Regions from separate parts of the Actinospica acidiphila genome, predicted to be linked through region 1. Evidence: riboswitches for the same ligand, from Rfam matches in the RefSeq annotation. Region 1 holds a riboswitch; each other region holds the start of a gene.

Region 1 (3,221 bases):
GCCAGCAGCGGCTGGCCGCGGGCCTGGGCGCCTGCGCGAGCGGCGTGCTCGGCGGACAGTTGTACGGCCTCGGCGAACGGGCCGGACACACCGGCTGGTTCTGGCTGCTGGCAGCCGCCCAGTGTCTGCTGCTCCCCCCGCTTCTCCTCACGCTGCGCCGTCGCACGGCGCGGCGCCCTGTCCCCGACGGCGACCATGAAGGAGCACTGACCCGCGATGACACGAACGGGCGGATTCCAGGACGATGACTTCTGGACCGAGTTCCACGACTTCCTCTTCTCCGAGCAGCGCCACGAGCAGGCCGAGGAGCTGCTGGACACCTCTCCCCTACTGACCTTCCCGCAGAGGTCGCGCGTGCTGGACCTGTGCTGCGGGCCTGGGGTGTTCACCGTCCCGCTCGCACGCCGCGGGCACCGCGTGACCGGAGTTGACCTGAGCCCGGCCATGCTGGATTGGGCACGCAAGCGGTCGGCCGACGCCGGTGCCGAGGTGACGTACGTGCGGGCTGACGCCCGCGAGTACGAGGCACCGCAAGCCTTCGACGTCGTCCTCAACATGTTCACCTCCTTCGGGTACTTCGAGGACCCCGCAGACAACGCGCGCATGCTGCGCACCATGCACACCTGCCTGGCCCCCGGCGGCACGCTCGTCCTGGACCTCGCCGGGAAGGAGCTCCTGGCCCGCAGGGTCACCCCTCCCAAGGTGGTGCGGCGGGGCGACGATTTGATGGTGCAGACCGACACCGTGCTGGACGAGTGGGCGCGGCTGCGCAGCGAGTGGGTGCTGGTCCGGGGCGAGCGGGTGACGCGGGCCACCTTGACGTGGTTCGTGTACAGCGCGGTGGAGCTGCGGCGGATGGCCGAGGAGGCCGGCTTCGCACGCGTCGAGGTCTTCGGCGGGTTCGACGGGCGCCCCTACGACGAGAACGCCGAGCGGCTCGTCCTTCGGGCGGTCCGCGAAGCGTGAGGAAGGCAGGGCGTGCGGCCGGGCCCGCACGCCCTTTTGCCGCCGACTCGGAGGGCCGTAGGATCATCTGGTCATCGCCGCGACGGGAGACAGGAAGCCGGTGCGAATCCGGCACGGTCCCGCCACTGTGACCGGGGAGCGCCCCTCCACATGCCACTGCGCTGTGCGCGGGAAGGCGGAGGGAACGTCGATCCGGGAGTCAGGACACTGGTCCGTCGCGGGCCCGTCCCAAGGAGCGCGGACTCCAGGAGGCTTCACGTGTCCCCTTTGTTCACCCCTGCCCGCACGCGCGGTTCCCTCCGTGCCACGGTCACTGCCGTGGCTCTCTCGTCCGTGCTGCTGGCCACCGGCTGCGGTTCGTCCGCCGAGAGCGGAGGCGACGCGAAGGCCACCGCGGCCGTGCCCGCGGGCTTCCCGGTCACCGTCGACAACTGCGGTGTGAAGACAACGTACGACAGGCCGCCTTCGCGGGTGGTCACCATCCACCAGCACCCGGCGGAACTCATGCTCGCCCTCGGCCTGAAGGACCACATGGTCGGCACGGCCTTCCCCGACTCCGCCGTCCTGCCCGAGCTGAAGAAGGACTACGAGTCGATCCCCGAACTGGCGAAGAAGGAACCGTCGTTCGAGAAGATCCTGGACGCCGAGCCGGACCTCGTCTACGGCGGCTACGGAAGCGCCTTCGCCGAGAACGAGGGCCGCTCCCGCAAGGCGTTCGCCGACGCCGGCATCAACACCCACCTCAACCGCGAGTACTGCGGCAAGAAGCGCGTGACGATGAAGGACACCTACGACGAGATCCGCACCATCGGCAAGATCTTCGGCGTGCCCGACCGGGCGGACGAACTGGTCACCGACCTCCAGACACGGGTCGGCAAGGCCACCACCGCCGTCAAGGGCGAGCCCCAGGTGCCCGTCTTCGTCTACGACAGCGGCGACAAGAGCGCCTTCACCGCGGGCGGCAAGAGCCTGGGCACCGAACTGATCCGGCTGGCCGGCGGCGAGAACGTCTTCGCCGACCTCGACGACGTCTTCGGCGACGTCTCCTGGGAACAGGTCGTCGAGCGCAAGCCGGAAGCCATCGCCATCTACGACTACGCCGGCGCCGGAAGCGTCGAGGAGAAGAAGAAGTACCTGCTCTCCCAGCCCGCGCTCGCCGACGTACCCGCCGTCAGGAACAAGCGGTTCGTCGTCCTGCCGCTGACCGCCACCCTGGTCGGCATCCGCTCGGCCTACGCGGTCGACGACCTTGCCCGCGGACTGCACCCCGAGAGCTTCCGGTGACCCAGGCCGCCACCGGCACGCCCGCCGAAGGGACAGTGCAGCGGCGGAAGTCCACCGGATCAGGACAGGGCCGTACGCGGCTCGGCGTCACGCTGCTGGTACTCACCGCCCTGCTCGTCGTCTCCGCGACGGCGGGCCTCGCGATCGGCTCCGTGCACGTACCACCGGGCCAGGTGTGGGGCATCGTGACGCACGCGCTTGGCGCGGACTGGCAGCAGCCGGACTGGTCACGGGCCCGGGAGACCATCGTGGTGGACGTACGGGCGCCGCGAGTGCTCCTCGGTGCGGTCACCGGAGCCGGCCTGGCGGTGATCGGCACCGCCCTGCAGGCCCTGGTGCGCAACCCGCTCGCCGAGCCCTACCTGCTCGGCGTCTCCTCCGGGGCGTCACTCGGCGCGGTCTCGGTGATCGTGTTCGGGGTCACCCTCTTCGGACCGGCCTCCCTGTCGGTGGCCGCCTTCGTGGGGGCCCTGGGCGCGCTGCTGCTCGTATATGCCACCGCCCGCACCGGCGGACGCATCACCTCGTCGCGACTGGTGCTGTCCGGAGTGGCGATCGCGGCCGTCCTCACTGCGGTCCTCGATCTGCTGCTGCTCACCACCGACCGGGGCAACGAGGCCCGCGCGGTCCTCGCCTGGACCCTCGGCGGCCTCGGCGGCGTCAACTGGGGCACCCTGTGGCTGCCGAGCACGGCCCTGCTCCTAGGCATCGGCGTCCTCATGGTCCAGGCCCGCAATCTGAACCTGCTGCTGGCCGGCGAGGAGGCGGCGACCACGATGGGGCTGGACGTGGCCCGGTTCCGCGCCCGGCTGTTCGTCGTGCTCTCCCTCGTCACCGGGGTGCTGGTCGCGGCGGCCGGACCGATCGGCTTCGTCGGCCTGATGATGCCCCACATCGTGCGCCTGTTCGTCGGCGGCGACCACCGCCGGGTCCTGCCGACGGCGGCACTCGGCGGAGCGGTCTTCCTCATC
Region 2 (3,221 bases), 1.9 Mb from region 1:
GATGCGATGGTCGCGGTGGGCGCGATCGCCAGCAGCAGCGCGTTGCGCAGGCCCGTCGCGGCGATCCGCGACCGCAGTGCTTCCCAGCGCTCCGGCCAGGCGAGCTCGACTCCGTAGTGGTCGGGGTGCAGCACGCCCCGCGCGGTGCGGGTCTTCTCCCAGGCGGGCAGCGGACCGTGCCGCTCCGCGAGACCGGCGGACGTCTCGTACGCGGCGAGCATGATGCGCTCGGCGATCCGGGTGGACAGCGCCTTCGCCTCGGGGGAGTCGAAGGGCACGCGCAGCCGGAAGAACACGTCCTGCAGCCCCATCACGCCCAGACCCACCGGGCGCCAGCGGCTGTTGGACCGGGACGCCTCCCCGGTCGGGTAGAAGTTGATGTCGACCACCCGGTCCAGGAACGTCACGGCGGTGCGGACCGCCGCGTCCAGGCGCTCCCAGTCCATGCCGTCCGGGCCCGCGAAGGCCGCGAGGTTGACCGAGCCGAGGTTGCAGACCGCCGTCTCCCCGTCGTCGGTGACCTCCAGGATCTCCGTGCACAGGTTGGAGGAGTGGACGACGTGACCCGGTTCGGCGGTCTGGTTGGCGGTGCGGTTGGCGGTGTCCTTGAAGGTCATCCAGCCGTTGCCGGTCTGCGCGAGGGTGCGCATCATCCGGCCGTACAGCTCGCGCGCCGGGAGCGTCCTGCGGGCCAGGCCCTTCGCCTCGGCGGCTCGGTAGGCCGCGTCGAACTCCTCGCCCCACAGGTCGACCAGCTCGGGCACGTCGACGGGGGAGAACAGCGACCATGGGGCGTCTGCGTCGACCCGGCGCATGAACTCGTCCGGGACCCAGTGCGCCAGGTTCAGATTGTGCGTACGGCGGGCGTCCTCACCGGTGTTGTCGCGCAGCTCCAGAAACTCCTCGACGTCCGCGTGCCAGGTCTCCAGGTAGACCGCGGCGGCGCCCTTGCGCCGGCCGCCCTGGTTCACGGCGGCGACCGAGGCGTCCAGCGTCTTCAGGAACGGGACGATGCCGTTGGAGTGCCCGTTGGTGCCGCGGATCAGCGAACCCCGGGCGCGGACGCGGGAGAAGGACAGACCGATGCCGCCGGCGTGCTTCGAGAGGCGGGCGACCTGGTGGTAGCGCTCGTAGAGGGAGTCCAGCTCGTCCTTGGGGGAGTCCAGGAGGTAGCAGGACGACATCTGCGGGTGGCGGGTGCCGGAGTTGAACAGCGTGGGGGAGGAGGGCAGGTAGTCCAGCCGGCTCATCAGCCCGTACAGCGCGGCGACGTCCTCCAGCGCCCGCTCGCTCTCGTCCTCGGCGAGCCCGCAGGCCACCCGCAGCAGGAAGTGCTGGGGCGTCTCGACGACCTTGCGGGTGACCGGGTGGCGCAGCAGGTAGCGGCTGTGCAGGGTGCGCAGGCCGAAGTAGCCGAACCGGTCGTCGGCGTCCGTGTCGACCAGCGCGTCCAGACGGGCCGCGTGGAGCCGGACGAACGCGGCGGTGCGGTCGCCGATCAGGCCCTCCCGGTGACCGGCGGCCACCGAGCCGGTGAACGAGGTGACGCCCTGCGAGGCGGCCTCGGCGCGGATGCCGAGGGTGAGCAGCCGGGCGGCGAGCCGGGAGTAGGCGGGGTCCTCGGAGATCAGCCCGGCCGCCGCCTCGGTGGCCAGGTCCCGCAGCTCCGCCTCGTCGGCGGAGGCGGACCGGCCGCGCAGCGCGGCCGCGGCCACCCGGCCGGCGTCGGCGTCGGGCAGGTCGGCGGTCAGCTGGGTCAGGGTCCGCAGCAGCGCGGCCCCGGGGCCGTCACTGTCCTCGGTCACGCGGGTCGCTGAAGCCGGATCGGCTGGCGCGATGGTCACGTGTGGCTCTCCCTCGCTCGGCACGGGGGCCTCGAAGAGCGCAGGGGGCAGCACACGAACGCACGCGGCGTCGCGTCCACCGGCCCATTCCGCGAGGCCCGGACGTCAGGGCACCCGGACCGGAAGGGCCGGGCGCACTGTCGGCAGGTCCTCGGACTGACTCCCGTGCGCGCCCGTGGGCAGGCATGGGTACACCGTTGCGGGACAGTTCCGGATTCGCACCGGATTCCCCTGCGGCGACAGCGAGCATGAGCATACATCTTGTGCCGGGTGTCGCCGACGGACCCATATGTTGTGTCGCGCTGGGGTTATGGTGGGGTCGGACGGAAGGGCTGCGCCCGGCCGTCAGAGCGTCAGTTCGTAGACCAGCAGCATGATGTCGTCGAGCTCCGGCAGCGGGTTCCAGTCCCGCCCGGGGGCCCGCGTGAAGCCCAGCCGCTCGTACACCCGGTGCGCGGAGTGCATCGTGCGCTGCGTGGACAGCACCATGCGGGTGCGGCCGAGCGCCCGCGCCCGGTCGACGCAGGCGCGCACCAGGGCCTCACCGGCGCCCCGGCCGCGGTGGGCGGGGGAGACGGCCAGCATCCGTATCTCCGCCTCGCTGGGCTCCGCGATGTCGGCCATGGGCCCGGGGCCGGGCACGAAGGTCACCCCGCCCAGCAGCGCGCCGTCCGCCACGGCGACCAGCACCTCGGCGGCCGCCGCCCGCTTGCCCACGTCCCGCAGCTCGTCCAGGTAGGAGTCGGACTCCCCGAAGTCCAGCAGCCCGTCGCCGAGATAGGCCTGAGCGGTGATCTCACCGAGGTCCGCGTGCTCGCCGGGCGTCGCCGGCCGGATGACGATGTCCATGCGGGGGAGTCTGCCGCACGGGCACGACAGCGGGCCGCCGGTTTTCCACCGGCGGCCCGCTGCCCTGCGTGTGAACGGCGTCAGTGCTTGCTGTCCGCCGTGGCCGGCGGGAGCTCCACCTGCACGCCCGGGTCGCCGGCGTCCGCCGTGTAGTCGCGCGGCTCGGTCTCGTCGACGCCGTCCGGCGCCTTGACCGCCCGCATGACGAAGGTCAGGACGACCGTGACCAGCACGTTGATCACGAAGGCGGTGAGACCGATGTAGCCGATCTCCCCGATGCCCGGGATCTCCTTGGCGGAGCCGCCGAAGTGCTTCTGCGTCGGCGACGCCACCCCGTACGCGGCGACCGTGCCGTAGATCATGCCGACCGCCCAGCCGCCGATCAGCGCCCAGCGGTGGAACCAGCGGGTGAACAGGCCGCCCACCAGCGCCGGGAAGGTCTGCAGGATCCAGATGCCGCCCAGCAGCTGGAAGTTGATCGCGACGGTCTTGTCCATGGTCAGGACGAAGACCAGCGCGCCCACCTTC
Region 3 (3,221 bases), 1.0 Mb from region 1:
TGCGGCCGGCCGCGGCGAGGTCGCGCGGGCGCTCGGTGTCCTCGGCGAACCACGGGTCGTCGACGGGCAGCGGGCCGTAGGCGGGGCGGCCGGCGCCGTCGAGGATCTTGTCGACCATGGCCTGCCGGTCGACGGCGAGGTCGAGGGCGCGGCGGATCGCGGTGTCGCCGGTGACGGGGTTGCCGCTGGGGAGGGTGACGACGCGGACGTCGTAGGAGGTGGCCCGGTAGGTCTTCTTGTCGTCGTCGCTCTTGAAGGTGGCGGCGAGGTTGGGCGGGAGGACCGCGCCGTCGAGGTCGCCGGAGCGGAGCCGGGTGGCGCGGACGTCGTCGTCGGAGACGATCGCCATGGTGAGCTTCTTCACCTTCGGGGTGCCGCCCCAGTAGTGCGGGTTGGCCTTGAAGGTGAGCTTCTCGCCCTTGCGCCAGTCGACGAGGACGTACGGTCCGGTGCCGACGGGCTTCGTGTTGAAGGCGCCGGTGTTGGGGTCCTGCTCGCCGGCGACGTGCTCGGGCACGATCGGCAGGACCGTGCGGGCGGCGAACGGCGCGTAGGGGTGGTGGAGGGTGAAGACGACCGTGTCGTCGCCCACCGCCCGGACGTCCTTGACGGCCGCGAGTTCGCTCCTGGCGGTGTTGTTGGTGTCCTCGTCGAGGACCGTGCGGTAGGTGAAGACGACGTCCCGCGCGGTCAGCGGCTTGCCGTCGCTGAACTTCACGCCCTCGCGCAGGGTGTACGTGTAGGTGCGTCCGCCGTCCGTGATCCGCGGAAGTGCCCTGGCCAGCGCGGGTTCCAGGGTCATGTCGGCGGTGCGGGCGAGGAGGCCGTCGAACAGCTTGGAGTTGCCGTCCTTGCCGTAGCCGAGGAGCGGGCTGAGGGTGTCGGGCTCGGTGGAGACGCCGATCACCACGGACTCGCCGGCCGCCGCGCCGTCCGCGGTGCCGGAGCCCGGCGCCGAGCAGGCGGAGACCGCCGCGGCCGTCGCCAGCACGGCGGCGGCGCCCCGTATGCGTCGTCGGGTCGTCATCGAACCTCACATCCCTGTTGCTGGAAAATAGCTCTTGCATATTAGTTGCAGGAAGACCTTGCCCAGAACGGCGGCCCCCCAGTCGCCGGGGTTGCCGGGCCGCCCGAACGCGCAGGTGTGCGCCGGGGTCCGAGCCGCCGGGCGCCCTCCGCGCGCCCCCGCCGCCGCTTGTCACCGGGCCGCGACGGGGACTACTGTCACCACGCCTTGGTGACGGGAAATCGGTGCGATACCGGTGCGGCCCTCGCCACTGTGATCGGGAAGTCCGGCTCCGGCCCTCACGGGCAGCCACTGGGTCCTCAAGGACCCGGGAAGGCGGAGCACGGGCGGTGGTACCCGTCAGCCAGGAGACCGGCCAAGGCGCGTCAACCATCCACGAGGTGCTGGAGAGGGTCTGCTGAGCCATGCACATTGCCGAGGGTTTCCTGCCTCCGGCGCACGCGGTCGCCTGGGGCGTCGCGTCGGCGCCGTTCGTCGTCCACGGAGCCCGGTCGCTCATCCGTGACGTCAGAGAGCACCCCGAGAGCACGCTGCTGCTGGGCGCGTCGGGAGCGTTCACGTTCGTCCTGTCCGCGCTGAAACTGCCCTCCGTGACCGGGAGTTGCTCCCACCCCACCGGGACCGGGCTGGGCGCGATCCTGTTCCGGCCGCCGGTCATGGCGGTGCTCGGGACCATCACCCTGCTGTTCCAGGCGCTGCTGCTCGCCCACGGAGGGCTCACCACGCTCGGCGCCAACGTCTTCTCCATGGCGATCGTCGGGCCCTGGGCCGGATACGCCGTCTACCGGCTGCTGCGCCGGTACGACGTGCCGCTGATGGGCGCGGTGTTCTGCGGCGCGTTCGTCGCCGACCTGTCGACGTACTGCGTGACCAGCGTCCAGCTCGCGCTGGCGTTCCCCGACCCGGGCAGCGGATTCCTGGGCGCGCTGGGGAAGTTCGGCTCCATCTTCGCCGTCACGCAGATCCCGCTCGCGGTCAGCGAGGGGTTGCTGACGGTGCTGGTGATGCGCCTGCTGGTGCAGTCCAGCAAGGGCGAGCTGACCCGGCTCGGGGTGCTGGTCACCTCGGCGGCCGGGGGCAAGCAGGCCGAGTCGGCCGAGGCGGTGACCCGGTGAGCCGCAACGCGAAGATCAACACCCTGCTCCTGCTGCTCGTGGCCGCCCTCGCCGTGATCCCGCTGGCGCTGGGGCTCGGCGACCACAAGGAGGAACCGTTCACCGGGGCGGACGGCGAGGCGGAGACCGCGATCACCGAGATCGACCCGGACTACGAGCCGTGGTTCTCACCGCTGTACGAACCGCCGTCCGGGGAGATCGAGTCGGCGCTGTTCGCCCTCCAGGCCGCGCTCGGCGCGGGCGTCCTGGCGTACTACTTCGGGCTGCGTCGCGGACGCCGGCAGGGCGAGGCGCGGGCGCGTGGGCGGGCCGTCACGCAGGACGCGGACGCGGAGGACGCCGACGCGGAGGCGCGCACCGGCGCCGACGGCGGACGGGACTGACCGGCCCGTGCTGCCGATCGACGCGGCGGCGCACAGCAGCCGCTGGCGCCGCCGTCATCCCGTGGACAAGGCCGTCCTCGGTCTCGGCCTCACCGTCCTCGCGATCTCGCTGCCCCCGTGGCCGGGCGCCGCGCTGGTGCTGGTCACCGCGCTGGTGCTGCTGCTCGGCCCGGCGGCGGTGCCGGCCGGGCGGCTGTGGCGGGCGTACCGGGTGCCGCTGGGGTTCTGCGTCACCGGGGCGCTGCCCCTGCTGATGCGGGTGGGCGGGCCCGGCGGTTTCCTGTCGCCCGCCCCCGACGGGCCCCTGCGCGCCGGGGAGTTGCTGCTGCGCACCTCGGCCGCCTCGCTGGGCGTGCTGCTGTTCGCGTTCACCACGCCGATGTCGGACCTGCTGCCACGCCTGGTGCGCGCCGGGGTGCCCGCGCCGCTCGTGGACGTGGCGCTGGTGACGTACCGGATGAGCTTCCTGCTGCTGGACTCGGTGCGCCGGGTGCACCGGGCGCAGGCGGCGCGGCTCGGCCACACCACCCGTGCGGCCACCTGGCGTTCGCTCGGCGGGCTCGGCGCGACCGCGTTCGTGCGGTCCTTCGACCGTGCGGCGCGGCTGCAGACGGGGCTCGCGGGCCGCGGCTACGACGGCGCCCTGCGCGTGCTGGTGCCGGAGGCCCGGGTGTCCGCCCGGTTCACGACCGCGAG

What was found. A riboswitch is a leader RNA that binds a small molecule or an ion and turns the genes downstream of it on or off. The one in region 1 is predicted to bind cobalamin.
Region 2: it holds a riboswitch for cobalamin, as region 1 does, so the genes downstream of both, HXP48_RS10880 (ribonucleoside-diphosphate reductase subunit alpha) here and HXP48_RS02945 (ABC transporter substrate-binding protein) in region 1, are expected to answer to the same signal.
Region 3: it holds a riboswitch for cobalamin, as region 1 does, so the genes downstream of both, HXP48_RS07450 (energy-coupling factor ABC transporter permease) here and HXP48_RS02945 (ABC transporter substrate-binding protein) in region 1, are expected to answer to the same signal.

Annotation. Positions count from the first base shown of each region.
Region 1 is NZ_JABZEM010000002.1:630,965-634,185, forward strand. Features, by position in the region: gene HXP48_RS02935 (MFS transporter) at 1-248, shown strand, start outside; gene HXP48_RS02940 (class I SAM-dependent methyltransferase) at 217-966, shown strand; cobalamin riboswitch at 1,033-1,182, shown strand; gene HXP48_RS02945 (ABC transporter substrate-binding protein) at 1,225-2,250, shown strand; gene HXP48_RS02950 (FecCD family ABC transporter permease) at 2,286-3,221, shown strand, end outside.
Region 2 is NZ_JABZEM010000002.1:2,513,820-2,517,040, reverse strand. Features, by position in the region: gene HXP48_RS10880 (ribonucleoside-diphosphate reductase subunit alpha) at 1-1,844, opposite strand, end outside; cobalamin riboswitch at 1,970-2,140, opposite strand; gene HXP48_RS10875 (GNAT family N-acetyltransferase) at 2,190-2,693, opposite strand; gene mctP (monocarboxylate uptake permease MctP) at 2,774-3,221, opposite strand, start outside.
Region 3 is NZ_JABZEM010000002.1:1,675,436-1,678,656, forward strand. Features, by position in the region: gene HXP48_RS07445 (ABC transporter substrate-binding protein) at 1-1,027, opposite strand, end outside; cobalamin riboswitch at 1,219-1,401, shown strand; gene HXP48_RS07450 (energy-coupling factor ABC transporter permease) at 1,432-2,142, shown strand; gene HXP48_RS07455 (energy-coupling factor ABC transporter substrate-binding protein) at 2,139-2,525, shown strand; gene cbiQ (cobalt ECF transporter T component CbiQ) at 2,533-3,221, shown strand, end outside.